3 regions of the Streptomyces sp. NBC_00234 genome follow, and region 3 is predicted to be linked to each of the others. Evidence: predicted binding sites of a transcription regulator. Region 3 holds the regulator's gene; each other region holds the start of a gene.

Region 1 (5,737 bases), 2.2 Mb from region 3:
GGGTGCGTACTAGTGGGAGTGACCGTGGCCGTGACCGGCGTCGGCCTCTTCCTCGGCCGGCTTCTCGACGACCAGGGTCTCGGTCGTGAGCAGCAGCGACGCGATGGACGCGGCGTTCTCCAGGGCGGAGCGGGTGACCTTGACCGGGTCGATGACGCCGGCCTTCACCAGGTCGCCGTACTCGCCGGTCGCGGCGTTGAAGCCCTGGCCCTTGTCGAGCTCGGCGACCTTGGAGGTGATGACGTAACCCTCCAGGCCGGCGTTCTCGGCGATCCAGCGCAGCGGCTCGACGGCGGCGCGGCGCACGACCGCGACACCGGTGGCCTCGTCGCCGGTCTTGCCGAGGTTGCCCTCGAGGACCTTGACGGCGTGGACCAGAGCGGAGCCACCACCGGAGACGATGCCCTCCTCGACCGCGGCGCGGGTCGCGGAGATGGCGTCCTCCAGACGGTGCTTCTTCTCCTTGAGCTCCACCTCGGTGGCGGCACCGACACGGATCACGCACACGCCGCCGGCCAGCTTCGCGAGGCGCTCCTGGAGCTTCTCGCGGTCCCAGTCGGAGTCCGTGGAGTCGATCTCGGCCTTGATCTGGTTGACCCGGCCCTTGACGTCGGCGGAGTCGCCGCCGCCGTCGACGATGGTCGTGTCGTCCTTGGAGACGGTGACGCGGCGGGCGGTGCCCAGCACGTCGAGACCGGCCTGGTCGAGCTTGAGGCCGACCTCTTCGGCGATGACGGTCGCACCGGTGAGGGTGGCGATGTCGCCGAGCATGGCCTTGCGGCGGTCACCGAAGCCCGGGGCCTTCACCGCGACGGCGTTGAAGGTGCCACGGATCTTGTTGACGACCAGGGTCGACAGGGCTTCGCCCTCGACGTCCTCGGCGATGATCAGCAGCGGCTTCGAGCCACCCGACTGGATGACCTTCTCCAGGAGCGGGAGCAGCTCCTGGATGGAGCCGATCTTGCCCTGGTGGATCAGGATGTACGGGTCGTCGAGGACGGCCTCCATACGCTCCTGGTCGGTCACCATGTACGGGGAGAGGTAGCCCTTGTCGAAGGCCATGCCCTCGGTGAACTCGAGGTCCAGACCGAAGGTGTTGGACTCCTCGACGGTGATGACACCGTCCTTGCCGACCTTGTCCATCGCGTCCGCGATGAGCTCGCCGACCTGGCTGTCCTGCGCGGAGAGCGCGGCCACGGCGGCGATGTCGGACTTGTCGTCGATCGGGCGGGCGGTCGCGAGGAGCTCCTCGGACACGGCCTTGACCGCGGCGTCGATGCCCTTCTTCAGGGCGGCCGGGGAAGCACCCGCGGCGACGTTGCGCAGACCCTCGCGGACGAGCGCCTGGGCCAGGACGGTGGCGGTGGTGGTGCCGTCACCGGCTACGTCGTTGGTCTTGGTCGCCACCTCCTTCACCAGCTGGGCACCGAGGTTCTCGTACGGGTCGTCGAGCTCGACCTCGCGCGCGATGGTGACACCGTCGTTGGTGATGGTGGGAGCGCCGAACTTCTTGTCGATGACGACGTTGCGGCCCTTGGGGCCGATCGTCACCTTGACCGTGTCGGCAAGCTTGTTGACGCCGCGCTCAAGGGCGCGACGGGCGTCCTCGTCGAACTTCAGAATCTTCGCCATGGGCTGTTGCCTGTCCTCTCAAAACGAACTGCGCCCCTGTCCGCCCGGCTAGTTATTTCGCAGGGGGCCAGGGGCGCAGAACAGAAACAAACGTGGGTGAATTACTTCTCGACGATCGCGAGCACGTCGCGAGCCGAGAGGACGAGGTACTCCTCGCCGTTGTACTTCACCTCGGTGCCGCCGTACTTGCTGTACAGAACGACGTCGCCGGTCTTGACGTCGAGCGGAAGGCGCTCGCCGTTCTCGAAGCGGCCCGGGCCCACGGCCAGGACGACGCCCTCCTGGGGCTTCTCCTTGGCGGTGTCGGGAATGACCAGGCCGGAGGCCGTGGTCTGCTCGGCGTCGAGCGGCTGGACCACAATGCGGTCCTCGAGCGGCTTGATCGCAACCTTGGAGCTGGTGGTCGACACGATCCGGTCTCCCCCTTCGGAGATCTCACGGGGTTTAACAGTCTTTGGGGTGGCGACCAGGTCGATCCGTCGTCGCGGGTGCCGGACCTGCCCTGTCGCGCAGTGGTGCTGGCACTCTCCAGTGAGGAGTGCCAGACCCGAGACTATGACCGCGATTAGCACTCGGTCAAGCGGAGTGCCAATTGACCACCCCCGCGTGGCGCACCGGCCGGGCCCGGCCGGTGCGCCGGGATCACACGTAGTCCTCCAGCCTGGCGACCGCGTAGCCCTTGTCCGTGATCGTCTTCATGACCCGCCGGATCATGTCGGGCATGGAGCCCTTCCAGTCCCCGCGCCCCCGGAAGTGGGTGAGGATGATGTCGCCGGGATGCAGGTCGCGGTCCCACTCCCGCCACTCCATGTGGTCGGGGAACGCCTCGGCGGACCACAGCGGCACGGCCTTGATGCCGCAGGACTTGGCGATGCGCAGGGTGTCGCGGTTGTAGTTGCCGTACGGCGGGCGGAAGAGCGTCGGCCGCTTCCCGAAGTGCTTCGCGATCTTGTCCTGCTGGCCGCAGATCTCCTTCTTCTGCTCGGCGTACGACAGGCCGGGCATATAGCGGTGGTTCAGCGTGTGGTTGCTGAGGGTGACGCCGCGGGCCTGCATCTTCTTGAAGTAGCCGTAGTCCTCGCTCACCAGGTAGTCGCTGAGGAAGGCGCTGTACGGGATGTCGAGTTCCGTCATCATCCGCAGCAGCTCGGGATCCTTCTCGGCCCCGTCGTCCATCGTCAGGAAGACGATCCGCTCCTTCGTCGGCACGGTGGTGAAGACGGGCGGCAGCGCGCCCCCGCCGGTGACCTCGAAGCCCTTGCGGGTGGTGATGCGCGGCTTGACGGACGGCGGTTCGGGGGCGACGAGCGGGACCTTCGCCAGCCGCCACTTCTTGGCGACGGCGACCCGGGCAGCCTGCTTCCGCCTCAGCTTCTCGGCGTACACCGAGAGCGCGTCGGCCGGCGCCGCCTTCAGCGCGGGCGGACCCTCCTGACCGGCGGCGGGCGCCGCCCGGTGCGCTCCGTCGGTGGAGGAGCCGTCCGCGTCCTCGGCGGCGCACCCCGAGGCGAGTGCGGCGACGAGGAGTGCGATCAGGGCGGTGCAGGCCGGCCCGCGAGCGGGGTGTCCCGGTCTGCGCCGCTTCATGGCTGATTCTTCCTTTTGTCGTACTAGCTGCATGGCGCCGCATCCTGCCAGTGCCCGGCCGGGTGCCCGGCCCGACACCGCCACCCGGCCCGCGCGGTCCCCCGGCTGGCTCACAATGGGCCGGGTGAACGCTCTCCCGACGTCCGATGTCCCCGACCCGATCGCCGGCTTCCGCGCCCTGCTCGCCCCCGAGGGCGCCGCGCTCCTGGCCGAGCTGCGCGACCACGACCCCGCCCGGGAACTGGCCACCGCGACCCGCCTGCGCCGCGACCACCCCGCCGCGCTGGTGTCGGCGGCCCTGGGACAGGCCCGGCTGCGACAGCGGGCGGTGGCGAAGTTCGGCGCGCAGGACGCGTACCGGATGTTCTTCACCCCCAACGGTGTCGAACAGGCGACCCGCACCTCGGTCGCCGCGTACCGGGCCCAGCGGTTCGCCGGTCTCGGGGTGCGGAGCGTGGCCGATCTGTGCTGCGGGATCGGCGGCGACGCGATCGCCCTCGCGCGCGCGGGCATCGCGGTGCTGGCCGTGGACCGCGATCCGCTGACCGCCGAGGTGGCCCGGGCCAATGCGGCGGCGCTCGGCCTGGAGGCGCTGATCGAGGTGCGCTGCGCCGATGTCACCGAGATCGACACCGCTCCGTACGACGCGGTCTTCGTCGACCCGGCCCGACGCGGCGGACGGGGCCGGATCTTCGACCCGGAGGCGTACTCGCCCCCGCTGTCCTGGGCCACCGGGGCCGCGCTGAAGGCCCCCCGCGCCGCGCTGAAGATCGCCCCCGGCGTCCCCCACGAGGCGATCGGCCCGCAGGCCGAGGCGGAATGGATCTCGGACGGCGGGGACGTGAAGGAGGCGGTGCTCTGGTTCGGCGAGGGTTTCGCCACCGGCTCGTTCCGGGCGACGCTGCTTCCGGCGGGCGCCACCCTGACGGCCCCCGCCCCGCTGCCGGCCCCGCCCGTGGGCCCCGTCGGCCGCTATCTGTACGAACCCGACGGCGCCGTCATCCGCGCCCACCTGGTCGCCGACATCGTGGACCGGTGCGGCGGCCGGCTGGTCGACGAGACCATCGCGTACGTCACGAGCGACCGGGCCTACGAGTCCCCGTACACGACGGCGTACGAGATCACCGACGAACTCCCCTTCAACATGAAGAAGCTCAAGGCCCTGCTGCGGGAGCGGCAGGTGGGCGTCCTGACCGTCAAGAAGCGTGGCTCCGCGGTCGAACCGGAGGAACTGCGCCGCAAGATGAAGCTCCAGGGGCCGAACGCGGCGACGGTGTTCCTGACCCGGGTGGCGGGCGCTCCTACGATGCTGGTCGGTCAGCCCCTGAAGCGGCCCTGACCCGCGGTTCGGCCGGTACGCCGACGAGGACCCGGAGCACCCAGCGGCGGTGCGCGAACGCCTTGACGACCCCGATCAGGCCGGTCAGCCAGCAGATGAGACCGAGGCCCATGAACAGGGCCACCTCGCCGTAGGTCTCCTCGCCCGCCTCCGCGCCAGCCGGAACGACCACGCACGCGTACAGGCCGACGGCGCACAGCACGAAGGACGTCAGCATCCAGATGAGGCTGACCCCGGGAATCCGCAGGCGCACATCGCCCACCGGGTCGCGGTCCAGCGCGCCCCACTGGACGAGCAGCCGGCGGACCTGCCGGTCCCGGGCGAGTCCGACGACCACGAACGCGACCGAGGGCACCAGCAGGCAGGCACCGAGGGCGAAGGCGACCAGGCCCAGCATCGCGGCGAAGGGGTCGTCGGGCTCCTCGAACGAGATGATCGCCGTGCCCACGAACGACCAGCCGAGCGCCGCCAGTGCCCCCCACAGCCAGAGCAGGCCGAGCCGCGCGTGCCCCAGGTGCGTCGTGACCAGCTCGCCGAGGACCGCGGAGCGGTCGGCGAGCATCGACTGCCGGTCGGGCCAGGAGCGCAGCTCCACGGGCGGCGGGGGCGGCGGCAGCGGTGAACGGGGTGACATGCCCCAGACACTACCGACCGGACCGGCGGCCACGGGGCGCGGCCGTGACGCACGACGCGACGGCCGCCCGCTCCGCGGAACTCAGGCGTCCCGCAGCGCCTGGATGTCCAGCTTCCGCATCCCCAGCATCGCCTTCATCGCCCGCTCCGCCCTGGCCGGGTCCGGATCGGACAGCACCTCGGTCAGACCCTTCGGGACGATCTGCCAGGACAGGCCGTACCTGTCCTTGAGCCACCCGCACTGGCCCTCCTCGCCGCCTTCGGTGAGCGTGTCCCACAGCCGGTCCACCTCGGCCTGGTCCTCACAGTCGACGGAGAGCGAGATGGCCTCCGTGAACGGGAACTGCGGGCCGCCGTTGAGGGCGATGTACTCCTGGTCCGCGAGCCGGAAGGCGACCGTCATCACGGAGCCCGTCTCTCCCGGGGCCGCCGCACCGTAGTGGGTGACCCCCAGGATCCGCGAGTCGCCGCCGAAGACGGAGACGTAGTAACGCGCCGCCTCCTCGGCCTGGTCGTCGAACCACAGGAACGTAGTGATCTTCTGCA
Region 2 (5,737 bases), 1.9 Mb from region 3:
GGGTCGTGGAGGTGGGGTTCACCAGCTCGGGGGTGGCGGTGGGCGCGACCGACTGGGGGGTCGCCGTGGGCGCGACCGACTGCGGGGACGCGGTGCTGCGGCGGGGCAGCCACTCACAGGCGATCTGGTCGTCCAGGCCCCGGTCCTCGTCGAGACGGTTCGGGTCGCTCGGGTCTCTGTTGAACTCGGCCTGCGCGTCTTCCTGGTAGCGGAAGTCGATGCAGTTGAGATCCTGCGCGAACGCGACTCCGGAGAGAGGGAGGACGGAAGAGAAAGCCAGCGCTATGCCTGCCACAGCGGTACGACAGTTCACGGGGAACCTCCTTGGCCTGATGGCCTCGACCCGACCCTAGGAGCGGCGGCGCCGTACAGCGCGGCACACTAGGCCGAACGGGCAGCCACCATGCCCCTGACCAGGCAGAACAACCCTCCGTGACCAGCACCGTTTCGACACGGGGCGTGACCACGGGCCCGACCGGCGCACCGGCCCGCCGCCGGGGAGACCCGCCGGACATCTCCTGCCCCGACAGCCCGAACGGCCTCAACGAACCGTCAGATAGCGGACAATTACTCGTGGCCACCACCTGCCGTCGATTCCGTCGTTGGCGGTGTCGACGAATGCCCCCGTTCAGAGGACGCCCATGCGCCGACGCACCACCAGGTCCCGTGCCGGAATCCTCTGCGCGCTGCTCGTCATGGCCGTCTTCGTCGGTTTCCAGCTGACGTCGCTGACCGGACGGGACTCCCCCGATTCCAAGAACTACCTCTCCTACGCCCTCCGGCTGAGCGGCGAGAGCCGTGACGCGGCCACCGCCGAAGCCATCGACTACACCTGCGCCGACGAACCCGACAGCCGACTCGTACAGGAATGCGAGCGGAAGCTGACCCGTTCGGCCGCGTACTGGACGCGGCACGGCAATACCTCCGGCATGACGGGGCCCTTCTTCAACTCCCGCTTCATGGCGATCTATGAAGCCCGCCCCGGATATCCCTTACTGCTCGTGCCGTTCATCGCCGCCTTCGGCCTGGTCCTGGGCGTCTGGCTGGCCGGTGTGACCGTCACCCTGGCGGGCAGCCTCTTCGTCCTGGCCACGCTGCGCGCCGCCGGTGCCAACCGGCCCGCCGCGCTGTGCGGACAGATCCTCTATCTGACGCTGCCCAACGCCGCCATCGCGATGCTCCCCATGGCCGACGGACTCACCCTGGCCTGCACGGCGGCGGTGGCACTCGGCTGCACGCTGGTCCTCGACGAGGAGCGCAGGACGGCCGGGACCGCCCTCGTCACCGGCGGTCTCCTCGTGGCCTTCCTGGCGCGCTACTCCCAAGCGCTCCTGCTGGCCGTCGCGCTCGCCGCGGCCTGCGCCGGACTGGCTCTGCACCGCAGGCGCCACGGCCGCTCGCACCGAGCCGCGCTGCGCCTCTTCCTGCTCTGCGGCGGCCTGGCCCTGGCGATGCAGCTGACCACGTACGTCCTGGACTGGCCGTCCGGATACGACAGCGCCCAGGATCTCCTGACCCACCATTACCAAAGCCCGGACGTGCCCGACCCCTGGCCCAGGTTCCTCGCCGCGGAGGGGACGTTCTGGTCGGCCTGGACGGACCACCAGCTGAGGGACCCGCTGCTCCTGATCATGCTGGCCCTGGCCGCCTGTTCCATGATCCGGCGCCCCACGCACCTCGGCCTGATCGCCGCCGCCACGGCCGCGGGCGGCGTACTCAACCAGGCGGGACACCCCAACCTCGACATGCTGGCCGGTCAGCGCCTCATCGTCCTGGTCTGGTTCCTGCCGGTCCTCACGGTCCCGCTGCTCCTCACCGCACGGCCGGGGCGGACCGACAGAACGACCCCGGCCCCCGGGACGAATCCCAGGGGCCGGGGTCGGCAACGTACGACTACTTCCGCTGCGAACAGCTGAACAGCTATGGAGCTACTGATCCTTGAGGGATCAGAAGTCCATGTCACCGCCCGGCATGCCGCCCGGGGCAGCAGCGCCGGCCTTCTCGGGCTTGTCGGCGATGACGGCCTCGGTGGTGAGGAAGAGCGCGGCGATGGACGCGGCGTTCTGCAGAGCGGAGCGCGTGACCTTCGCCGGGTCGATGATGCCCTCGGCGATCATGTCGACGTACTCACCGGTCGCGGCGTTGAGGCCGTGACCGATCGGCAGGTTGCGCACCTTCTCGACGACGACTCCACCCTCGAGACCACCGTTGACGGCGATCTGCTTGAGCGGGGCCTCCAGCGCGAGCTTCACGGCGTTGGCGCCCGTGGCCTCGTCACCGGTCAGGTCGAGCTTCTCGAAGACGGCCGTGGCCTGGAGCAGAGCCACGCCACCACCGGCGACGATGCCCTCCTCGACGGCGGCCTTGGCGTTGCGCACCGCGTCCTCGATGCGGTGCTTGCGCTCCTTGAGCTCGACCTCGGTCGCGGCGCCGGCCTTGATGACGGCCACGCCGCCGGCCAGCTTCGCGAGGCGCTCCTGGAGCTTCTCGCGGTCGTAGTCCGAGTCGGAGTTCTCGATCTCGGCACGGATCTGCTTGACGCGACCCTGAACCTGGTCGCTCTCGCCGGCACCGTCGACGATCGTCGTCTCGTCCTTGGTGATGACGACCTTGCGGGCGCTGCCGAGCAGGTCCAGGCCGGCGTTCTCCAGCTTGAGACCGACCTCCTCGGAGATGACGGTGCCACCGGTGAGGATGGCGATGTCGCCGAGCATGGCCTTGCGGCGGTCACCGAAGCCCGGAGCCTTGACGGCGACGGACTTGAAGGTGCCACGGATCTTGTTGACGACCAGGGTCGACAGGGCCTCGCCCTCGACGTCCTCCGCGATGATCAGCAGCGGCTTACCCGACTGCATGACCTTCTCGAGCAGCGGAAGGAGGTCCTTCACGTTGCTGATCTTGGAGTTGACGATCAGGATGTACGGGTCGTCGAACGACGTCTCCATACGCTCCATGTCGGTGGCGAAGTACGCCGAGATGTAGCCCTTGTCGAAGCGCATACCCTCGGTGAGCTCCAGCTCCAGACCGAAGGTCTGGGACTCCTCGACGGTGATGACGCCTTCCTTGCCGACCTTGTCCATAGCCTCGGCGATCTTGGCGCCGATCTCGGTGTCAGCAGCGGAGATGGAGGCGGTCGAAGCGATCTGCTCCTTGGTCTCCACGTCCTTCGCCTGCTCCAGCAGAGCGGCGGAGACGGCCTCGACGGCCTTCTCGATGCCACGCTTCAGAGCCATCGGGTTGGCACCCGCGGCGACGTTGCGCAGACCCTCGCGGACGAGAGCCTGGGCGAGAACGGTGGCGGTGGTCGTACCGTCGCCGGCGACGTCGTCCGTCTTCTTGGCGACCTCCTTGACCAGCTCCGCACCGATCTTCTCGTACGGGTCCTCGAGCTCGATCTCCTTGGCGATGGAAACACCATCGTTGGTGATCGTGGGCGCGCCCCACTTCTTCTCGAGGACGACGTTACGGCCCTTGGGGCCGAGGGTGACCTTGACGGCGTCGGCGAGCTGGTTCATCCCGCGCTCGAGACCGCGCCGTGCCTCCTCGTCGAACGCGATGATCTTGGCCATGTGAAGTGGTCCTCCCGGACAGGGGTGGATTTCTCCGGACCGAGAGGCGCCCGCGACGGACGGCCAGCGTGCTGTGTGGTTCCTTGCCCCACGCAGCCTGCGGGCCTCACCGGCCCGGTCCAAGTTTCTGTCACTCTCACCTGGAGAGTGCTAACGCCAATGATTAGCACTCGACCCCTGCGAGTGCAAGCGTCCCCCTCGGGATGTGGACAAAGACGCGGACGCACGGAGGGCCCGTACCCCTGGGGGTACGGGCCCTACGCGCGTGAGTAGTGTCGTTGGCCGACCGCGCCGAGCTCAGCCGACGGCGAGCTTGACCATGTCCGCCTGCGGCCCCTTCTGGCCCTGCGAGATTTCGAATTCAACTCGCTGACCCTCTTCGAGGGTGCGGTACCCGTCCATCTGGATCGCGCTGTAGTGGACGAAAACATCCGCACCACCGTCGACCGCGATGAAGCCGTACCCCTTCTCCGCGTTGAACCACTTGACGGTGCCCTGAGCCATGCCTAACTCCCCTATTACTGGCCCTTGCACAGGACCGCACTTCGCGGGCCCGGGTCAGAACTCACACCCTCCGACAGGAGAGGGTGCGTGCGCCGGAACGCGTCGACCGCGGCCGAATGTATCTGCCCAACTGCCCTCTGCAACAGGTCAATCGGACGAGAATTCTGGGCACGCTCGATCGCCCCTATATGAGGAATTCATGAGATTCCTGGGCAAGTCGGGCCTGACAAAGGCCACTTATGAGGCAAGGGGGTCGACCACTTTGGCTGCTTCTTATCGGGTCCGGGCGCATTCTCATATGCGGGCGGCACAGGCAGCGGAGGGGACTTCCCAACTCTACCGCGTCTAACCATGCAGAATTGCCCCCTCCGCTTCTCTCGCGGAGGGGGCAACAGGGGTGACGCTGCGAAGTCAGCAGCCGCCTGCGACGGCCGGGATGATCGAGACACCGGCACCGTCCGGCGTGACCGCGTCCAGGCCACCCTCGAAGCGCACGTCGTCGTCGTTGACGTACACGTTCACGAAGCGGCGGAGCTTGCCCTGGTCGTCCAGGACGCGGGCGGCGATGCCCGGGTGGTTCTTCTCCAGGGAGTCGATGACCTCGGAGAGGATCGTGCCCTCGGCCGGGACCTCGGCCTGACCGCCCGTGTAGGTGCGGAGGATGGTGGGGATGCGGACCTTGACGCTCATGGCGGGTGCCTTCCTTCGGTCTCGGGTGGTCAGCTGGTGGCGAGGCCGGCCGCGCGGAACGCGTCCAGGCTCGGCCGGATCGTCGCGGTCGCCTGCGAGGTCGCGGCCACCGCGTCGAGCGTCTTGAGGCCGTCACCGGTGTTCAGGACGACGGTGGTCAGGGTCGGGTCGATCAGACCCGCCTCGATCAGCTTCTTCGTCACGCCGACCGTCACCCCGCCCGCGGTCTCCGCGAAGATGCCCTCGGTCTGCGCGAGCAGCTTGATCGCGTCGACGATCTGCTCGTCGTTCACGTCCTCGACGGCGCCACCGGTACGGCGGGCGATGTCCAGCACGTACGGACCGTCGGCCGGGTTGCCGATCGCCAGGGACTTGGCGATCGTGTTCGGCTTCTGGGGGCGCACGACGTCGTGACCGGCCTTGAAGGCCACCGAGACCGGGGAGCAGCCCTCGGCCTGGGCACCGAAGATCTTGTACGGCTTGTCCTCGACCAGACCGAGCTTGATGAGCTCCTGGAGCCCCTTGTCGATCTTCGTCAGCTGCGAGCCCGAGGCGATCGGGATCACGAGCTGGTCCGGCAGCTGCCAGCCGAGCTGCTCGCAGATCTCGTACGCGAGGGTCTTGGAGCCCTCGCCGTAGTACGGACGCAGGTTGACGTTGACGAAGCCCCAGCCCTCGCCGAGCGGGTCACCGATGAGCTCGGAGCAGAAGCGGTTGACGTCGTCGTAGTTGCCCTCGATGCCGACCAGTTCACCGCCGTACACCGCGGCCATGACGACCTTGCCCTGCTCCAGGTCGTGCGGGATGAACACGCAGGACCGGAAGCCGGCACGGGCGGCGGCGGCGCCCACCGCACCGGCGAGGTTGCCGGTGGAGGAGCAGGACAGGGTGGTGAAGCCGAAGGCGCGGGCGGCCTCGACGGCGATCGCGACGACACGGTCCTTGAAGGAGTGCGTCGGGTTGCCGGAGTCGTC
Region 3 (5,737 bases):
GCTGAGCCCGGACGGTTCCGTACGTCCCGCCGCGGAGCCGCAGGTGCTGCTCGGGGTCGTCGAGGACGTCGCGTACGAGAGCCAGAGCTTCGACCTGGCGCCCGGCGAGAGCCTGCTCTGCGTCACCGACGGAGTGACCGAGCGGCGTTCCGGGCCGGCCATGTTCGACGACGGGGACGGGCTGGCGCGCGCCCTGGCCGGCTGCGCGGGGCTGTCCGCCGAGGGGATCGCGGACCGGATCAAGCGGGCCGTCCACGACTTCGCCGAGCGCCCGCCCGACGACGATCTCGCGCTTCTGGTGCTCCGGGCCGACTGAGAGGCGGGTGTGCGGGACAGCTCCGGCGGCGAGTGACAATGGACGGTATGCCTTCCGTACTGCCCGATGGTGAGCCCGTGCCCGACGACGGGGCGCTGCCAAGCCACGCCCTGGACGGTGCCGCCGACCGACCGCTCGGCTTCTACCTGCACGTTCCGTACTGCGCGACGCGCTGCGGGTACTGCGACTTCAACACCTACACCGCCACCGAGCTGCGCGGCTCCGGCGGTGCGCTGGCCTCGCGGGACAACTACGCGGCGCACCTGATCGAAGAGGTCCGCCAGGCCCGCAAGGTGCTCGGCGACGATCCGCGGCCGGTCCGCACCGTCTTCGTCGGGGGCGGCACGCCGACGCTGCTGCCCGCCGCCGACCTCGTACGGATGCTGGGGGCGATCCGTGACGAGTTCGGGCTCGCGGACGACGCGGAGGTGACGACGGAGGCGAATCCGGAGTCGGTCGATCCGGCGTATCTGGCGGCGCTCCGGGAAGGCGGCTTCAACCGGGTCTCCTTCGGGATGCAGAGCGCACGGCAGCACGTGCTGAAGATCCTCGACCGGACGCATACGCCCGGCCGGCCCGAGGCGTGCGTCGCCGAGGCGCGGGAAGCGGGCTTCGAACACGTCAACCTCGACCTGATCTACGGCACGCCCGGGGAGTCGGACGACGACTGGCGGGCCTCGCTGGACGCGGCGATCGGTGCCGGGCCGGACCATGTGTCGGCGTACGCGCTGATCGTCGAGGAGGGCACCCAGCTGGCCCGGCGCATCCGGCGCGGGGAGATCCCGATGACCGACGACGACGCGCACGCGGACCGCTATCTGATCGCGGACGAGGCGATGGCCGCGGCGGGCTTCTCCTGGTACGAGGTGTCCAACTGGTCGCGGACCCCGGAGGGCCGCTGCCTGCACAACGAGCTGTACTGGCGCGGGGCCGACTGGTGGGGCGCGGGGCCCGGGGCGCACAGCCACGTGGGCGGTGTGCGGTGGTGGAACGTCAAGCATCCGGGAGCGTACGCGCAGGCCCTGGCCGAGGGGCGGTCGCCGGGTGCCGGGCGCGAGGTCCTGTCGGCGGAGGACCGGCGGGTGGAACGGATTCTGCTGGAGCTGCGGCTGGTCGACGGCTGCCCGCTGACGCTGCTGGCTCCGGCGGGGCTGGCGGCGGCCGGACGGGCCGTGGAGGACGGGCTGCTGGAGGCGGGAGCGTTCGCCTCCGGGCGGGCCGTGCTGACGCTGCGGGGACGGCTGCTGGCCGACGCGGTGGTCCGGGACCTGGTGGACTGACCGACCGCGGCGGCCGTTCCCGGGCTACTCGGGAGCCGTGACGAAGTCGATCAGCTCTTCCACCCGGCCCAGCAGCTCCGGTTCCAGGTCGCGGTAGGAGTGCACCGCGGAGAGGATGCGCTGCCAGGCCGCGCCCGTGTTCTCCGGCCAGGACAGGGCCCGGCACACGCCCGTCTTCCAGTCCTGGCCGCGCGGGACCCGCGGCCACGCCGTGATGCCCACGGAGGACGGTTTCACCGCTTCCCAGACGTCGATGTACGGGTGGCCCACCACCAGCACGTTGCTGTCCGAGACCTGGGCGGCGATGCGGGACTCCTTCGAGCCGGGGACCAGGTGGTCGACCAGGACGCCCAGCCTCGCGTCCGGACCGGGGGAGAAGTCGCGGACGATCGCCGGGAGGTCGTCGATGCCCTCCAGGTACTCCACGACCACACCCTCGATACGGAGGTCGTCGCCCCAGACGCGCTCCACCAGCTCCGCGTCGTGGCGGCCCTCCACGTAGATCCGGCCCGCCCGGGCCACCCGTGCGCGCGCCCCGGGGACCGCCAGTGAACCGGAGGCCGTCCGGGCGGGGCGGGCGGGGGCCGCGGCGGAGGGGCGGACCAGGGTGACCACCCGGCCCTCCAGCAGGAAGCCGCGCGGCTCCATGGGGAACACCCGGTGCTTGCCGAAGCGGTCCTCCAGGGTGACCGTCGGGCCCTGGGCCGTCTTCTCGCAGCGGATCACCGCACCGCAGAAGCCGGTGGCGGCCTCCTCGACGACCAGATCGGGCTCGGCGGGGACCTCGGGGGCCGGCCACGGCGGGGTCAGGTCCGGCTGGTAGCTGCGCATCGGACGACGATACGGCGGCGGACGCTCACGACACGCCGAAGCGCGCCGCCAGTTGATCACGCTGCATCCGTACGAACGCCGCGTCCACCACCGCCCCGTGCCCTGGTACGTACACCGCGTCCTCGCCGCCCAGCGCCAGCAGCCGGTCCAGGGCGGCGGGCCAGCGGGAGGGAATGGCGTCGTCGCCGGCCTGCGGATCTCCGGACTGCTCGACCAGATCGCCACAGAACACCACGGCGGGCGAGCCCGGCACCAGTACGGCCAGGTCGTGGCCGCTGTGACCCGGCCCGACATTGGCCAGGAGGACCTGGAGCCCGCCGCCGAGATCGAGGGTCCACTCCCCGCACACCTCGTGGTGCGGGGCGACCAGGACGTCCACGGCTTCCGCGGCATCGTGCTCGGCGACCCCGTGGTGCACGGCCGAGCTGTGCAGCTCGTCCGCCCCGTTCCGGAGCAGACCGGCGATGCCCACCGCCCCGAACACCTCGGCCCCGGCGAACGCCGCGGTGCCCAGAACATGATCGAAGTGCGGGTGGCTCAGTGCGATATGCGTCACCCTCCGGCCGAGCAGACGCTGCGCCTGGGAGCGCAGCTCCGCGCCCTCGCGGAGCGACGATCCGGTGTCGTAGAGCAGGACACGGTCCGCTCCGGCCACCAGTGCGACCGTCGCGTCCCACACGGGAAGCCGTCGACGGCCCACACCGTTGCCCAACCGCTCCCAGCCCAGCTCTTCCCAAGAGACGTCCATACAACGACGCTATCGGCAACGACCTGCGCAGTCTCGCGGTAGCGTGGCCGGTCGCCCTTGCCCAGGGACCACCCCGCCCCCGTACACTGACCGGGGGGAATGCTGGCACTCGAACGCACAGAGTGCCAGGCAGAGACCGAGAACCACAGCTGGAGGTGTGCGCGATGCTCAGCGAACGCAGACTCGAAGTGCTGCGCGCCATCGTCCAGGACTATGTCGGCACCGAGGAGCCGGTCGGCTCCAAGGCGCTGACCGAGCGGCACAAGCTCGGGGTCTCCCCGGCCACGATCCGCAACGACATGGCCGTGCTGGAGGACGAGGGCTTCATCGCCCAGCCCCACACCAGCGCCGGGCGCATCCCGACGGACAAGGGCTACCGGCTCTTCGTCGACCGGCTCGCGGGCGTCAAGCCGCTGTCGTCGCCGGAGCGCAGGGCCATTCAGAACTTCCTCGACGGCGCGGTGGACCTCGACGACGTCGTGGGCCGGACCGTGCGGCTGCTCGCGCAGCTGACCCGGCAGGTCGCCGTCGTGCAGTACCCCTCGCTGACCCGTTCGACGGTGCGGCACGTGGAGCTGCTTCTCCTGGCTCCGGCCCGGCTGATGCTCGTGCTGATCACGGATACCGGCCGGGTCGAACAGCGTATGATCGACTGTCCTGCGCCGTTCGGCGAGACATCCCTGGCGGATCTCCGGGCGCGGCTCAACAGCCGTGTCGTGGGACGCCGCTTCGCGGATGTCCCGCAACTGGTGCAGGACTTGCCGGAGTCCTTCGAGGGCGAGGACAGAGGAACCGTTTCCACGGTGCTCTCGATCCTTCTCGAAACTCTGGTGGAGGAGACGGAGGAGCGGCTGATGATCGGCGGCACCTCCAACCTCACCCGCTTCGGGCACGACTTCCCTGTGATGATCCGGCCGGTGCTGGAGGCATTGGAGGAGCAGGTCGTGCTGCTGAAGCTGCTCGGTGAGGCCAAGGACTCGGGCATGACCGTACGTATCGGTCACGAGAACGCCCACGAGGGCCTCAACTCCACGTCCGTGGTCGCGGTCGGCTACGGTTCTGGCGACGAGGCAGTCGCCAAACTCGGCGTGGTCGGACCGACCCGCATGGACTACCCCGGAACGATGGGAGCGGTACGCGCAGTGGCACGTTACGTCGGACAGATCCTGGCGGAGTCGTAAGTGGCCACGGACTACTACGCCGTTCTCGGCGTGCGCCGCGACGCATCTCAGGACGAGATCAAGAAGGCATTCCGCAGGCTCGCCCGCGAGCTGCACCCGGATGTCAACCCGGACCCGAAGACCCAGGAGCGGTTCAAGGAGATCAACGCCGCTTACGAGGTGTTGTCGGACCCGCAGAAGAAGCAGGTCTACGACCTCGGCGGCGACCCGCTCTCCGCCTCCGGCGGCGGTGGCGCCGGCGGATTCGGACAGGGCGGCTTCGGCAACTTCTCCGACATCATGGACGCGTTCTTCGGTACGGCGTCCCAGCGCGGACCCCGTTCGCGGACCCGGCGCGGCCAGGACGCCATGATCCGGCTGGAGATCGACCTCTCCGAGGCGGCCTTCGGTACGACCAAGGACATCCAGGTCGACACGGCGGTCGTCTGTACGACCTGCAGCGGTGAGGGCGCCGCACCCGGCACCTCCGCGCAGACCTGTGACATGTGCCGCGGCCGTGGCGAGGTCTCCCAGGTCACCCGGTCCTTCCTCGGCCAGGTCATGACCTCGCGTCCCTGCCCGCAGTGCCAGGGCTTCGGCACGGTCGTGCCGACCCCCTGCCCGGAGTGCGCCGGAGACGGCCGCATCCGCTCGCGGCGCACGCTCACGGTGAAGATCCCGGCGGGCGTCGACAACGGCACCCGGATCCAGCTCGCGGGCGAGGGCGAGGTCGGCCCCGGCGGCGGCCCGGCCGGCGATCTGTACGTCGAGATCCACGAGCTGCCGCACGCGGTGTTCCAGCGGCGCGGCGACGACCTGCACTGCACGGTCACCATCCCCATGACGGCGGCGGCCCTCGGTACCCAGGTGCCGCTGGAGACGCTGGACGGCCTGGAGGAGATCGACATCAGGCCGGGCACGCAGTCCGGTCAGTCGGTTCCGCTGCACGGGCGCGGTGTCACGCATCTGCGGGGCGGCGGGCGCGGCGACCTGATCGTGCACGTCGAGGTGATGACCCCGTCGAAGCTGGACGCGGAGCAGGAGCGGGTCCTGCGCGAGCTCGCGCAGCTGCGCGGCGAGGAGCGGCCCACCGGGCAGTTCCAGCCAGGACAGCAGGGACTCTTCTCCCGGCTGAAGGACGCCTTCAACGGTCGCTGACCTCGGTTTCCGCAGCCTTTCTGCCTGATCCGCACCGCCCGTCGGTCTCGTACCGGCGGGCGGTGCGGCGTGCAGCGGTATACCGTTCGCCCCGTCTCATGGCTGATTCGGCCCGGTGCACCGGACATGGCACGATGCGGTCATGTCCTCCGCGTTGACCGATCTCTGCCGGTATCCGATCGTGCAGGCCCCCATGGCGGGCGGCGCGTCCGGCCCGCAGCTCGCCGGCGCCGTCTCCGAAGCC

The links. The regulator HrcA, encoded in region 3, represses chaperone genes, less so after heat shock. The targets are predictions, from matches to a motif close to TTNGCACTCNGNNNNNCNGAGTGCNAA.
Region 1: the regulator HrcA is predicted to act here: its motif matches at 2,198-2,224, upstream of groES (co-chaperone GroES).
Region 2: the regulator HrcA is predicted to act here: its motif matches at 3,733-3,759, upstream of groL (chaperonin GroEL).

The regions. Positions count from the first base shown of each region.
Region 1 covers NZ_CP108101.1:4,857,025-4,862,761, reverse strand. The annotation lists gene groL (chaperonin GroEL) at 10-1,632, opposite strand; gene groES (co-chaperone GroES) at 1,734-2,042, opposite strand; gene OG230_RS21610 (polysaccharide deacetylase family protein) at 2,275-3,219, opposite strand; gene OG230_RS21605 (THUMP-like domain-containing protein) at 3,335-4,558, shown strand; gene OG230_RS21600 (hypothetical protein) at 4,521-5,192, opposite strand; gene OG230_RS21595 (VOC family protein) at 5,274-5,737, opposite strand, start outside.
Region 2 covers NZ_CP108101.1:4,522,949-4,528,685, reverse strand. The annotation lists gene OG230_RS19955 (excalibur calcium-binding protein) at 1-313, opposite strand, end outside; gene OG230_RS19950 (hypothetical protein) at 642-1,916, shown strand; gene groL (chaperonin GroEL) at 1,947-3,569, opposite strand; gene OG230_RS19940 (cold-shock protein) at 3,867-4,073, opposite strand; gene OG230_RS19935 (MoaD/ThiS family protein) at 4,485-4,763, opposite strand; gene thrC (threonine synthase) at 4,793-5,737, opposite strand, start outside.
Region 3 covers NZ_CP108101.1:2,645,803-2,651,539, reverse strand. The annotation lists gene OG230_RS11610 (ATP-binding SpoIIE family protein phosphatase) at 1-316, shown strand, start outside; gene hemW (radical SAM family heme chaperone HemW) at 364-1,596, shown strand; gene OG230_RS11600 (DUF3097 domain-containing protein) at 1,621-2,427, opposite strand; gene OG230_RS11595 (MBL fold metallo-hydrolase) at 2,453-3,175, opposite strand; gene hrcA (heat-inducible transcriptional repressor HrcA) at 3,340-4,356, shown strand; gene dnaJ (molecular chaperone DnaJ) at 4,357-5,493, shown strand; gene OG230_RS11580 (nitronate monooxygenase) at 5,636-5,737, shown strand, end outside.